Tolumonas auensis DSM 9187: one gene and its partner. Each later gene encodes a partner of the first gene's protein in a complex. Links are inferred from orthologs where the notes say so. Each region holds a gene or a part of one and is shown on either strand. Other genes may lie near its edges.

Evidence for each region. Proteins that work in one complex are often made in the same cells at the same time.
Region 2: the proteins of TOLA_RS10225 (region 1) and mlaC are in contact, whole or in part, in a cryo-EM structure (PDB 8I8X), measured with the Escherichia coli proteins. The link is inferred for Tolumonas auensis DSM 9187 from one-to-one orthologs.

What each region holds. Positions count from the first base shown.
Region 1 is NC_012691.1:2,194,808-2,202,966, reverse strand. Bases 1,408-4,341 are described here. They hold TOLA_RS10225 (MlaA family lipoprotein), read left to right. Parts: upstream 1,408-2,429; coding sequence 2,430-3,254; downstream 3,255-4,341. Other genes in these bases: TOLA_RS10220 (family 4 glycosyl hydrolase), read right to left, coding at 3,318-4,341; ndk (nucleoside-diphosphate kinase), read left to right, coding at 1,837-2,268; pepB (aminopeptidase PepB), read left to right, coding at 1,408-1,648. Also shown: fdx (ISC system 2Fe-2S type ferredoxin), read left to right, coding at 1-266; more of pepB, read left to right, coding at 353-1,407; more of TOLA_RS10220, read right to left, coding at 4,342-4,679; TOLA_RS10215 (LysR family transcriptional regulator), read left to right, coding at 4,818-5,741; TOLA_RS10210 (MBL fold metallo-hydrolase), read right to left, coding at 5,780-6,424; cobO (cob(I)yrinic acid a,c-diamide adenosyltransferase), read right to left, coding at 6,486-7,091; cobC (alpha-ribazole phosphatase), read right to left, coding at 7,105-7,734; cobT (nicotinate-nucleotide--dimethylbenzimidazole phosphoribosyltransferase), read right to left, coding at 7,769-8,159. UniProt on the Escherichia coli protein: Involved in a phospholipid transport pathway that maintains lipid asymmetry in the outer membrane by retrograde trafficking of phospholipids from the outer membrane to the inner membrane.
Region 2 is NC_012691.1:3,213,856-3,217,683, reverse strand. Bases 884-3,828 are described here. They hold mlaC (phospholipid-binding protein MlaC), read left to right. Parts: upstream 884-2,009; coding sequence 2,010-2,648; downstream 2,649-3,828. Other genes in these bases: murA (UDP-N-acetylglucosamine 1-carboxyvinyltransferase), read left to right, coding at 3,225-3,828; TOLA_RS15015 (BolA family protein), read left to right, coding at 2,919-3,173; TOLA_RS15020 (STAS domain-containing protein), read left to right, coding at 2,645-2,905; mlaD (outer membrane lipid asymmetry maintenance protein MlaD), read left to right, coding at 1,474-1,989; mlaE (lipid asymmetry maintenance ABC transporter permease subunit MlaE), read left to right, coding at 884-1,468. In the rest of the region: phospholipid ABC transporter ATP-binding protein MlaF, read left to right, coding at 1-688; more of mlaE, read left to right, coding at 689-883. UniProt on the Escherichia coli protein: Involved in a phospholipid transport pathway that maintains lipid asymmetry in the outer membrane by retrograde trafficking of phospholipids from the outer membrane to the inner membrane.

The DNA.
Region 1 (8,159 bases):
AAACCATTCTGGATGTGGCGCTGGCGAACGGTATTAATATCGAACATGCCTGTGAAAAATCCTGTGCCTGTACAACCTGTCATTGCATCATCCGGGAAGGTTTTGATTCGCTTGAGCCGAGTGATGAACTGGAAGATGACATGCTGGACAAGGCATGGGGTCTGGAGCCGGAATCACGTCTCGGCTGTCAGGCGCATGTGGCAGATGAAGATTTGACGGTGGAAATTCCGAAGTACACGATCAATCTGGCTTCTGAACAACACTAATTTGTTACATGAAAATGGAGCAACAGCGTGACCTGAAGTGGTAACCTGTTGCTCCATTTGTATTTTCAGGATATCGGAAAAAAATCATGACAACATCCATGGCTGTTATTCTGGTAGAAGCACCTGCTGATGCCTGCTGGGGTGAGAACGCCTTAATCAGTTTTAATCAGGGTTCTGCATTCATTCACCTCACCGGCTCATCATCTGATTGGTTACGTCTGATCCAGCGCGCAGGTCGCCGTCTGGATGCTCAGGGCATTAAACAACTGTCTCTGGTTGGTGAAGAATGGGATCCGGAACGTCGTTATGCGTTTTGTCAGGGTTTCTATAATCCGCGTGGCGGACAACAGCTTGACCTTGGTGACATGAGTGCGGAAGAACAACAGCAGCTGGATGCCTTACTGGAAACGACCCGCTGGATCCGCGAGATCACCAACGCAACGCCTGAAAATTTATATCCCACTGCATTAGCGACTGAAGCAGCGAAGTTTGTGGCTAAGCAGGCACCGGAACGCGTGAATTACCATATTCTGTCCGGCGAGGCGCTGAAGGAACTGGGTTATACCGGTATTTACAATGTGGGCCGCGGCAGTGCGCATGAACCGGCATTCCTGAAGCTTGATTACAACCCGACCGGCGATCTGGATGCTCCGATCACCGCCTGTCTGGTCGGTAAGGGCATTACCTTTGATTCCGGCGGTTACAGCCTGAAAGAGTCGGACATGATGCTGCCGATGAAGTCTGACATGGGCGGTGCCGCTATGCTGGCGGGTGCGCTGGCACTTGCGATTCGTCAGGGCTTGAATCACCGTGTACAACTTATGCTTTGCTGTGCGGAGAATCTGGTCAGCGGTAATGCGTTTAAACTGGGCGATATTCTGACTTATCGTAATGGCGTCAGCGTCGAAGTGTTGAATACCGATGCGGAAGGTCGTCTCGTTCTGGCTGATGGCTTACTGGATGCCAGTGCGACTGGTGCGCCGTATATTCTTGATGCAGCGACCCTGACCGGGGCGGCGAAAGTGGCATTGGGGCGTGATTATCATGCCGTATTCAGTTTACAGGATGAACAGGCACAGGCTATTGTGACGTGCGCGAAAGCGGAAAATGAAAAGGCATGGCCATTACCGCTGGAACCATGGCATACCACGCAATTAACTTCTTCTTATGCGGATATCGGTAACGTATCTTCCGCTGAAGGCACGGCTGGCGCGACGACTGCAGCGGCGTTCCTGTCAAAATTCGTGCGTGAAGAAGTGAAGGGCTGGGTGCATATGGACCTGTCTGCTTCATTCCAGAAAAATGCCAATGAGTTGTGGGCTCCGGGTGGGAAAGGTCATGGTGTAAGAACCATTGCCCGCTGGCTGCGGTCATTAAAATAGTCTCTCATTCAGCGCCGTGGCCCCGGTGGTCGCGGCGTTATCCTCCGGCGCATTTCTCTCTCCCTGCTACAAATGTTCTAAAATCAGATCAACTTATCATTAACACAATTTTTTCAATTGCAGCACAACCTGTTTCGTCATAACTTAGTAAACAAATAGAAATATCGATGATGATACAAGGACATAGCATGACTATTGAACGCACTTTCTCAATCATCAAGCCTGATGCAGTGGCAAAAAATATTATTGGTGAGATTTATCACCGTTTTGAGTGCGCAGGCCTGCATATCATCGCAGCGAAAATGCTGCATTTGTCCCAGGAACAGGCAGCCGGTTTCTATGCTGAGCATAAGGGCAAACCGTTCTACGATAACCTGCTGAAATTTATGACATCTGGCCCGATAGTGGTTCAGGTGCTGGAAGGTCAGGATGCGATCCGCCGTCATCGTGAATTACTGGGTAGCACCGATCCGGAAAAAGCACAGGCCGGAACTATACGCGCTGATCATGCGATCTCGGTTACCCAGAATGCGGTACATGGTTCTGATTCATCAGAGTCTGCAGCTCGTGAAATTGAGTTTTTCTTTACGGAAGATGAAATCTGTCCGCGTACACGCTGAGCGTTGGCCGGTACGGATGGTTGATATTGACATCTGAAATCAGATAATGGATCGTATTCTTCCGCATCCCATGCGATCGCCTGATATAATGTTATTTCGTCAGGCGATTGAACCGTGCAGCCGTATTACGTCTGCCTCAACGACATTACTGAAACGCTATCATGATACCAATCCGAAAACTGCTATCAGTTCTATTGTGTGGATTTTTCTCTTCTGCGGCATATGCCGCGACCACGGCAGAAAGCGCGCCTGCACAGACTGATATTCTGGCAACGCATATTTCAGCTGATTACCCTTCCGGTCCGGGTGGTTCTACGGATTCATTCCCGACATTCAACCGTGCTATGTGGTGGTTTAACTATGACATTCTGGATAAGAATGTTCTGAGACCGGTAGTACACAGCTATGTGGAATGGGTTCCTGCACCGTTTCGTACCGGTGTCAGCAATTTTGTCGCTAACCTGGATGAGCCTAACAATACGGTCAATAACCTGCTGCTCGGTGAGTTTAAGCATTCCGGTGCCAGTCTGGCCCGCTTCTCCCTGAATTCGACAGTCGGTATGCTTGGGCTGTTTGATATTGCCACGGATATGGGCATTGAGCGGCGTGAAATGAGTATGTCGACAGTCTTGGGTCGGGCGAAAATGACACAGGGGCCGTACTTTATGATCCCGGTGGCCGGTCCGATGACAGTTCGTAGCGGTATTGGTCAGCTGGTTGATAATCTGTATTGGCCATACAGTTATATGACGACACCAGTAACCCTTGCGAAATTTGCGATTTCCGGTCTGGATGCGCGCTCTAAAGTGATCGATCAGGAATCAATTATTGATAATGCCTTTGATCCATATATCACGACCCGCGATTTTTATCTGCAGTATCAGGAAGCAAAGGTACAGGGTAAGAAAGCGGCTGCAATGGGCAGTAAGAGCGATGCTGAAACAGATGCTGAAGTTGAAAAATATCTGGATGAAATAGATAACTAACAGATAACTAAATGGGAAAGGCGTAACCTGACGTTACGCCTTTTTTGTATCCGTGCTGACTGATTATTTCAGGTAGTCGAGATAAGGGGACTGCCGGGAGATCATCAGATCAACCAGTTCCGGGATGCAGCGGCATTTATCGTTTACAGAATCAACCAGCAATGCCTGTATTACCAGCTCACGTGACTGATTCAGAACCGCTTCTGCGGTCAGATCATGGACTGCCACCTGATTCGCTAACAACCCACCGATACCTGCCGGCATTTCCAGCTGGATGCCATGTACGCCTTTGCTGTCGATAATTGCCGGTACTTCAACAGAGATGAATCCCGGCAGTTGTCTGATATAACCTTTGTTCGGAATATTCACTGCGGCCTCTTCATAACCGGCATTGGTGAGTATGCCTTCAATGATCGGGACGACGCGTTCTTTGAGTTTCAGTTCGATTTTCGGCTCAACATGACCCAGGTAGTTACGGTAGAAGGCGTAGAAATCGAGGATACCGCGATGATCGCTGACGTCATACGCCCAGCGGATGTACTCACCAAAGTGGCTGTCACCGGTAATCGGCAGATAGTTAAATTTCTCCAGTATTTCTTTAAACAGTGTTCTGTCTGCCCAAGGATACGCACTGTCGATACCGCCCATGGCATCCCGCTCGGTAGCACCTTCGGTCTCAATCAGTTTTCCGTGCTTGCGGGTATAGCTCAGAATATCGGCAAAACCCGGTAATTTTTCAAAATAAGCTGGCGCTTTGGCGCGGATATCGGCGTAAGCGTCTTTGCCTGAGTCACGGTAATTGGCATTCAGCAGCACACTGAAATGGTTCAGACCACCGGCGCGTACGGCCAGATTGCTGAACGGTGTATTCAGAATTTCAGGCAGATAACGTTCCAGCGAGGCGATTTCGTGGCACATGCCGACAAAGTTCAGTTCAGGGAACTTACGGTGTACGGTGGTGCAGATGCGGCTCATCGGGTTGGAGTAATTGAAGATCCAGGCATCCGGGCAGATAGCTGCGATATCTTCACAGATCGCCAGAATCGGCGGAATAATGCGCAGGGAATGGAACAGACCGCCCGGACCGCCATTCTCGCCGTAAACCTGTTTAATGCCGTATTGCTGTGGTATTTGCCAGTCCATATCCCACAGCGCAAAGCGATCGCCGACTTCAATGGAGATCATGATGAAATTTGCGCCTTTCAGGGCATCTTTTCTGTTGGTGGTAGCGCGGATGGTGAATGGCAGATCTTGCTCCGCAACAAATTTACGGGCAGTTTCTTCGGTTAATGCCAATGCTTTCGGGTTGATGTCGTGTAATACGATTTCACTGCCTGCCAGTGTTTTGCTCTGGAAAATATCACCCAGTGTGCCATAACCAAACTGAGCACTGCCTGCACCGATAAGGACGATCTTGGTTGTCATGAAATTCTCTCCTGAAAAAACAGTTTTGGTGAAAAACCCTGGTTGCAAACGATATTAGAGAGTGCGCAGGCATAGCGGAAATGGTAGTTTTTGGCTTAGGCATTGATTAAATCAATTTCATAACCAAGAGCTGTGATCATGGACAAGGTTTTACGGCAATTCCTCGAAGTAGCTACTCTCAAAAATGTGACACATGCGGCAAATAAACTTTGCATGAATCAATCCACCCTGAGTATCAATATTAAACGGCTGGAAGAATCGCTCGGCGTGCCGTTGCTCATCCGTTCTTCCAGCGGGGTGGAGCTGACTGAATTCGGGCATGTTGTCCTGGAAGAGGCGCGCATCATGCAGCGTCTGCATGACAATACACTCACCAAAATTGAGTTTTTGAAAGAGCGTCTGGAGCGTGAACTGAAAGTAGGATCAGGCCATGCAGAGTGGCATCTGTTTGTGCGTGACAGTGTCAGAACGTACCGGCAGCGACATCCTTCGGCAAATATCCATACTGAGGTCGGGAATAATCTGCGGCTGATGGATCAGCTGCTGAGCGGTGATCTGGATCTTTCCGTCGGGAATGAGATTTACGGTCTCAACCGCAATGCGGGCGTACTTTTTATTCCGCTGTATCAGGTCACTAATAAAGCGTTTGTCCGAGCGGCGCATCCGCTGGCATTACGGTCATGTACCGCAGATGATTTGAAGGATTATCCGGCAATACATCTGACGCCGAATGAAAGCCGTTATTACCACGTAATGGATGAGTTATATCTGAAAGAATATGGCAGCTCGGTGCATATGGCGGAAAAAATCGTTTATTCCAGTAATACGATGGAGGCATGCATTGAAACGCTGGAAGGAACCAATGCGATCTTGTTTTTTCCGGGCAGCATGGAGAGTTATTTCAGCCAGTTTAACATTGTCAGTCTGCAGCTTACGGAAAATCAGAAAACCAATTCAATAGGGATCTATATGCTGCGTGAGCGACATGAAGATCCGCAACTCAGCGATATGTTGCAACTGATGCAGCACAATCTGAAGGAAAGGCTGCATCTGCTGGTATAAGCCTCAATACCTGCCCCCCGGCATTGAGGACGCACCAATTACCAGACAGGCTGACAAAGATACGGGTTGCTGACGCGCTCATGACCCAGTGTCGACATAGGGCCATGACCGGGGATGAATTTGACATCATCACCCAGCGGCAGAAGTTTTTGGGTGATGGCGTTGATCAGATCGGTGTGGTTGCCCTGCGGGAAATCCGTCCGGCCGATGGAGCCGTTAAACAGGACATCACCGACGATCGCCAGCTGGCTGTCTGCATGATAAAAAACCACATGCCCCGGTGTATGCCCCGGACAATGCAGCACCTGTAACTCCAGATTGCCGACGGTGACGGTATCTGTTTCCGTCAGCCAGTTATCCGGAGTGAACACATCGGTGTGTGCAAAACCAAACATTTCCGACTGCGCGGGCAGGGCATTTAACCAGAACGCATCGGCCTGATGCGGTCCGATGATCGGGCAGCCGGTACGTTTACGCAGTTTGTCTGCGCCGCCAACATGATCAAGATGACCGTGGGTGAGTAACAGCTTGGTCAGCGTGAGATTATTTTTCTCTACTGCCTGCAGCAGTTTTTCGATATCACCACCCGGATCAATAAGCGCTGCCTGATGGGTTTCATCGCACCAGAGCAGAGTACAGTTTTGCTGGAAGGCGGTTACGGGAATGATCTGATACTGCAGCATGAAGAAGTCCTGTAATTCAGTTTTCTAAAATGGTAACCATGAGCACGATGGAATGCGACGATTACCAGTCGATACCTTTTTGTGCTTTGATTCCGCTGTCGAAGGCATGTTTGACGTTTTTGATTTCACTGACGGTGTCAGCTATCTCCAGCAGAGCCCGATGGCAGCCGCGACCCGTGATGATCACATGCTGGTGCAGTGGCCGGTTAGTTAATGCCGTGACAACATCATCCACGTCAAGATAGTGATAGGCGACCATATAGGTCAGTTCATCTAATAACACGACATCGTAGCTATCAGATGCCAGCATCCGCTTTGCTTCCTGCCACACCAGCTGCGCAGCTTGCTGATCTTTTTCCTTGTTTTGTGTTTCCCAGGTAAAGCCGGTCGCCATGATATGAAATTCAACGCCGGCTTTTTGTAATAATACCCGTTCACCACATTCCCAGGTGCCTTTAATAAATTGCACCACACCGGCATTCATACCATGACCGACAGCACGTGTTACGGTGCCAAAACCGGAGGTGCTTTTGCCTTTGCCATCACCGGTGATCACAATCATGAGCCCGCGCTCATCCTGTGCGGCAGCAATACGGGCATCCACTTTTTCTTTCAGTCGTTGCTGGCGGGCCTGATACCGTTGCTGGCGTTCGCTGTTATCTTCCATTTAATTACTCCGGTCAGATGGCGGGGGATGGCCGCCCAATAAAGCGGATTTGCGGATAAATGCCATCCTCTGTGTAGAGGATCTGTATCCGTGTTATTGAGCCGTAATCAATCCGCAGGCGCTGATAATAGTCAGCTGATTGCCAATCTACGGATAAAAGCTGTGCGAGGATCATTCGTATCACGCCAGCATGTGTAACGACCAGCGTCTGAGTCCCCCGGCATTGTTGTAACAGCGTTTGCCATGCCTGTTCAACCCGGTTTTTAAAGCCAAGTAACGATTCACCTTCCGGAGGTGTTACTTCTGCGGGTGTTTGCCAGAATTTTTCCAGTTCCGGCCAGCGGGGTTGTAACTGATCGAATGTGTGTCCGTCCCAGGTACCGAAATTCATTTCCTGTAACAGCGGATCAGTGGTCAGCTGCAGAGCGTGACGCCGGCTGTAATCTTTGGCAAACCGGTGACACCGCTGCAGGGGAGAACTGAGCACCTGCTGGTACTGCAGATCAATGCTTACTGATTGCTGCATCTGCCGCCATCCGGATTCACTCAGTGCGATATCTGTGCGGCCATATAATCCGGGGTCACCGGCAATCGTTCCATGACGCAGTAAATCAATAATTGCGCTCTGATAAGACGAGTTCATTGTTTTACCTTCAGAGGCAATGGGTGGCTCTCCATTACAGCGTTACCCCGGCACTTTCAAAGCTGGCCATATTGTTATAGAACTCAGCTGCAGAGCGCAGCAGAGGTAAAGCCACAGCGGCACCTGTACCTTCGCCCAGACGTAATCCCAGTTGCAGCAATGGTGTTGCACCAAGTGCTTCCAGCATGGCCTGGTGGCCTTGTTCGCCGGAGCAGTGTGCAAACAGCATGTAATCGCGACAGGCAGGCGCGAATTTTGCCGCCAGTAATGCAGATGCCGTGGTGATGAAGCCATCGACCAGGATGCTGATCCCGGCTTCTGCGGCACCTAACATGGCCCCGGTGATTTGCGCAATCTCAAAACCACCGACTTCCTGCAATACATTGTGCGGATCATTTTTGCTGCCGATGCGTGCCAGGGCGGTT
Region 2 (3,828 bases), 1.0 Mb from region 1 along the record:
TGCGCTGATGGGACCCAGTGGTATCGGTAAAACCACCTTGCTGCGATTGATCGGCGGGCAACTGAAGCCGGATCACGGGCAGATCCTGTTCGATGGTGCCGATATTCCTCAGTTAAACCGACGCGATCTTTATGCTATCCGTAAACGTATGAGTATGTTGTTCCAGAGCGGCGCATTATTCAGTGGGATCAGTGTTTTTGACAATGTCGCTTATCCGTTACGTGAACATACCCGTTTACCGGAAGAGATTATCCGTACGCTCGTGCTGATGAAACTGGAATCGGTGGGATTGCGTGGTGCGGCCAGTCTGATGCCATCCCAGCTTTCCGGCGGTATGGCCCGTCGCGCGGCACTGGCCAGGGCGATAGCGCTGGATCCGGAATTGATCATGTATGACGAACCGTTCGCCGGCCAGGATCCGATCACGATGGCGGTGCTGGTAAAACTGATCCGCGAGTTAAACACGTCAATGGGGATTACATCCGTTATCGTATCGCATGATGTGGCTGAAGTGATGAGCATTGCGGATTACGTCTATCTGATAGCAAATCATAGTATTGTGGCGCATGGCTCGCCGGAAGAGTTGCGCCGTGAAGGTAATCCGGAAGTAGTGCAGTTTGTGCAGGGTTTACCTGATGGACCGGTGCCATTCCACTATCCGGCCATTGAATTGTTACAGGAACTTTAGATGTTGGTCGATTTAATCAGCCGTCTCGGACGGCGTGGCATACAAAGCCTGACGGCGACCGGACGTGCCGGCATCATGTTGTATCAGGCACTTGTTGGACGACCAGAACCGAGAAAACATTTCCCGTTGTTGATTCAGCAACTCTATGTCGTTGGCGTTGAGTCTGTATTGATTATTCTGGTTTCAGGTCTGTTTATCGGTATGGTGCTTGGCTTTCAGGGATACCGGGTGCTGGTGGATTTTGGTGCTGAAGCATCTCTCGGACCATTAGTGGCACTGTCATTGTTACGTGAACTTGGTCCGGTGGTTTCTGCTTTATTATTTGCCGGGCGTGCCGGATCGGCGCTTACCGCAGAAATTGGTCTGATGAAAGCGACCGAACAGCTGAGCAGTCTGGAAATGATGGCAGTTGATCCGCTACGCCGGATTGTCTCGCCACGCTTCTGGGCCGGGGCGATCAGCCTGCCGCTGTTGTCTCTGATATTTTGTTTTATCGGTATTATTGGTGGCAAACTGGTCGGTGTTGACTGGCTCGGCGCTGATGAGGGTGGTTTCTGGTCAGCGATGCAGGCATCGGTGGACTGGCAGGAAGATATTGTTCAGGGGATTATCAAGTCGGTAGCGTTTGCACTGGTCGTCACCTGGGTTGCTTTATTTAATGGTTATGACAGTCTGCCAACGGCAGCAGGAATCAGTCAGGCGACCACACGAACAGTAGTTCACGCCTCGTTGCTGGTATTGGGATTGGATTTTGTAATGACAGCCGTCATGTTCAGGTGAGAGCGATGAAGTTCAGCAAAATTGAGTTTCTGGTTGGGTGTTTCATGCTGGCGGGTATATTTGCCGGTGTCATGCTGGCATTGCAAGTAGCAGGCCTGACCTTTGGCAATAAGGGCGATACATATTCGCTGTATGCCAATTTTGATAATATCGGCGGTCTTAAAGTCAGATCTCCGGTAAAAATTGGTGGTGTCGTGATTGGCCGGGTATCTGATATCTCGATTGATGCCAAATCGTTTACACCGAAAGTGGAAATGCAGATCGACGAAAACTATAACCAGTTGTCTGACACCAGTACGGCAGCCATTCTGACTTCCGGCTTATTAGGCGAGCAGTATATTGGTATTACCCCCGGTTTTTCTGATGAAGAAATGGGAACTGAAATACTGAAAAGCGGCGATGCGATTTCAGATACCAAATCAGCGATGGTACTGGAAGATTTGATTGGCAAATTTGTCTACGGGCAGGCGGATGGCAAATCTGATGGCCAGACTTCTGCTGCAACAGATACTAATAACTAAAGCATCTAAGGAGTCACGCAATGTTTAAGTGGGTAAACCGTTGTGCTGTCTGGTTACTGTTACTGGTTTCTGCACAGTCATTCGCTATTAATTCACAAGATCCCTATCTGCTGGTCAAAGAAGCGGCAGGAAAGACATTCACTCGTCTGGAGCAGGATGCTCCTCAGGTTAAGCAAAATCCGAATCATCTGCGGACGATTATTCGCGAAGAGTTATTACCTTATGTAGATAACAAGTTTGCGGCGTATAAAGTGATCGGTAAAGAGCTGAAAAATACAACGCCATCACAACGAGATCGTTTTGTTTCAGCATTTACCGATTACATCGTAGCGACTTACGCCGATGCACTGGGAAAATATGATAAACAGACTATCAAGGTAGAACAGAGCCAGCCGCTGGATACCAAGAAAGAGGTCTCTGTAAAAGTGACGGTCATTGATCCGGGTAAACCTGAAATTAATGTGGTTTTTCAGCTACGGAAGAACAGCAAAACCGGCGAATGGAAAGTGTTTGATATGGTTGCTGAAGGTGTAAGTCTGCTTTCTTCCAAACAGTCTGAGCTGGGTGGTTCTATCCGTCAGAAAGGGATTGATAGTGTCAGCAATATGCTGGAACAACATAATTTAAAACCGGCTACTTTACCGGGTAAACAGTCATGAAACTGACTGGCAATCTTGATGCCGTCCAGGTGACACAATTGTGGCCGGGAAGGGAGGAGCTGTTCCGACAGAATGAGCTTGATGTCAGTTCCGTCAATAAGATTGACTCGGCGGGCGTCGCTTTTCTGGTCAAGTGGGCTCAGGCTTGTCAGGCAACCAATCAGCGTCTGTTAGTACAGGGCGCATCACCCGAATTAGTGCAGCTGATTTCATTATATGGCGTCAGTGCATTATTCGATCTGGCCTCATCGCAATAAACGAGAAATGATTATGCATCCAACCGAGATTGAGAGTATTCTTCGGGCCGCTCTCGCGCTGGACGAGTTATATGTACAGGGTGAAAACGGTCACTATAAAGTCATTGCCGTTTCTTCCCTGTTTGCCGGTATGAGCCGGGTGAAAAAACAGCAAACCGTTTATGCTCCGCTGAAGGAACATATTGCCAGCAATGCCATCCACGCCCTGAGTATCAAGGCGTTCACTCCGGAAGAGTGGCAACGTGATCGTAAACTGAACGGTTATTGAGTCAGCGCGGATTGCCGCGCTATGAAGTCTGAATATTGAGAAATCGTCATTATGGATAAATTTCGTGTGCAGGGGCCAACCCAGCTCACCGGAGAGGTTATTATTTCCGGTGCCAAAAATGCTGCTCTGCCCATCCTGTTTGCTGCTTTGCTGGCCGAAGAACCAGTAGAAATCCAGAACGTGCCTAAGCTTCGTGATATCGACACCACCATGAAACTGCTGAGCCAGTTGGGTGCCCGTGTCGAACGAAATGGCTCCGTACATGTTGATGCCGGTCCGGTAAATGTGTTCTGTGCGCCATATGATCTGGTGAAAACCATGCGTGCATCCATTTGGGCGCTGGGACCTCTCGTTGCCCGCTTTGGTCAGGGACAGGTATCTCTGCCGGGTGGCTGTGCTATCGGTGCCCGTCCTGTTGATTTACATATCAATGGACTGGAGCAACTCGGTGCCAAGATCACGCTGGAAGAAGGTTACGTTAAAGCATCGGTGAATGGTCGGCTGAAAGGCGCTCACATTGTCATGGACAAAGTGAGTGTCGGCGCTACCGTGACTATCATGTGTGCCGCAACGCTGGCTGAAGGCAAGACCATTATTGAAAACGCGGCCCGCGAACCGGAGATTGTTGATACAGCAAATTTCCTGAATACCATGG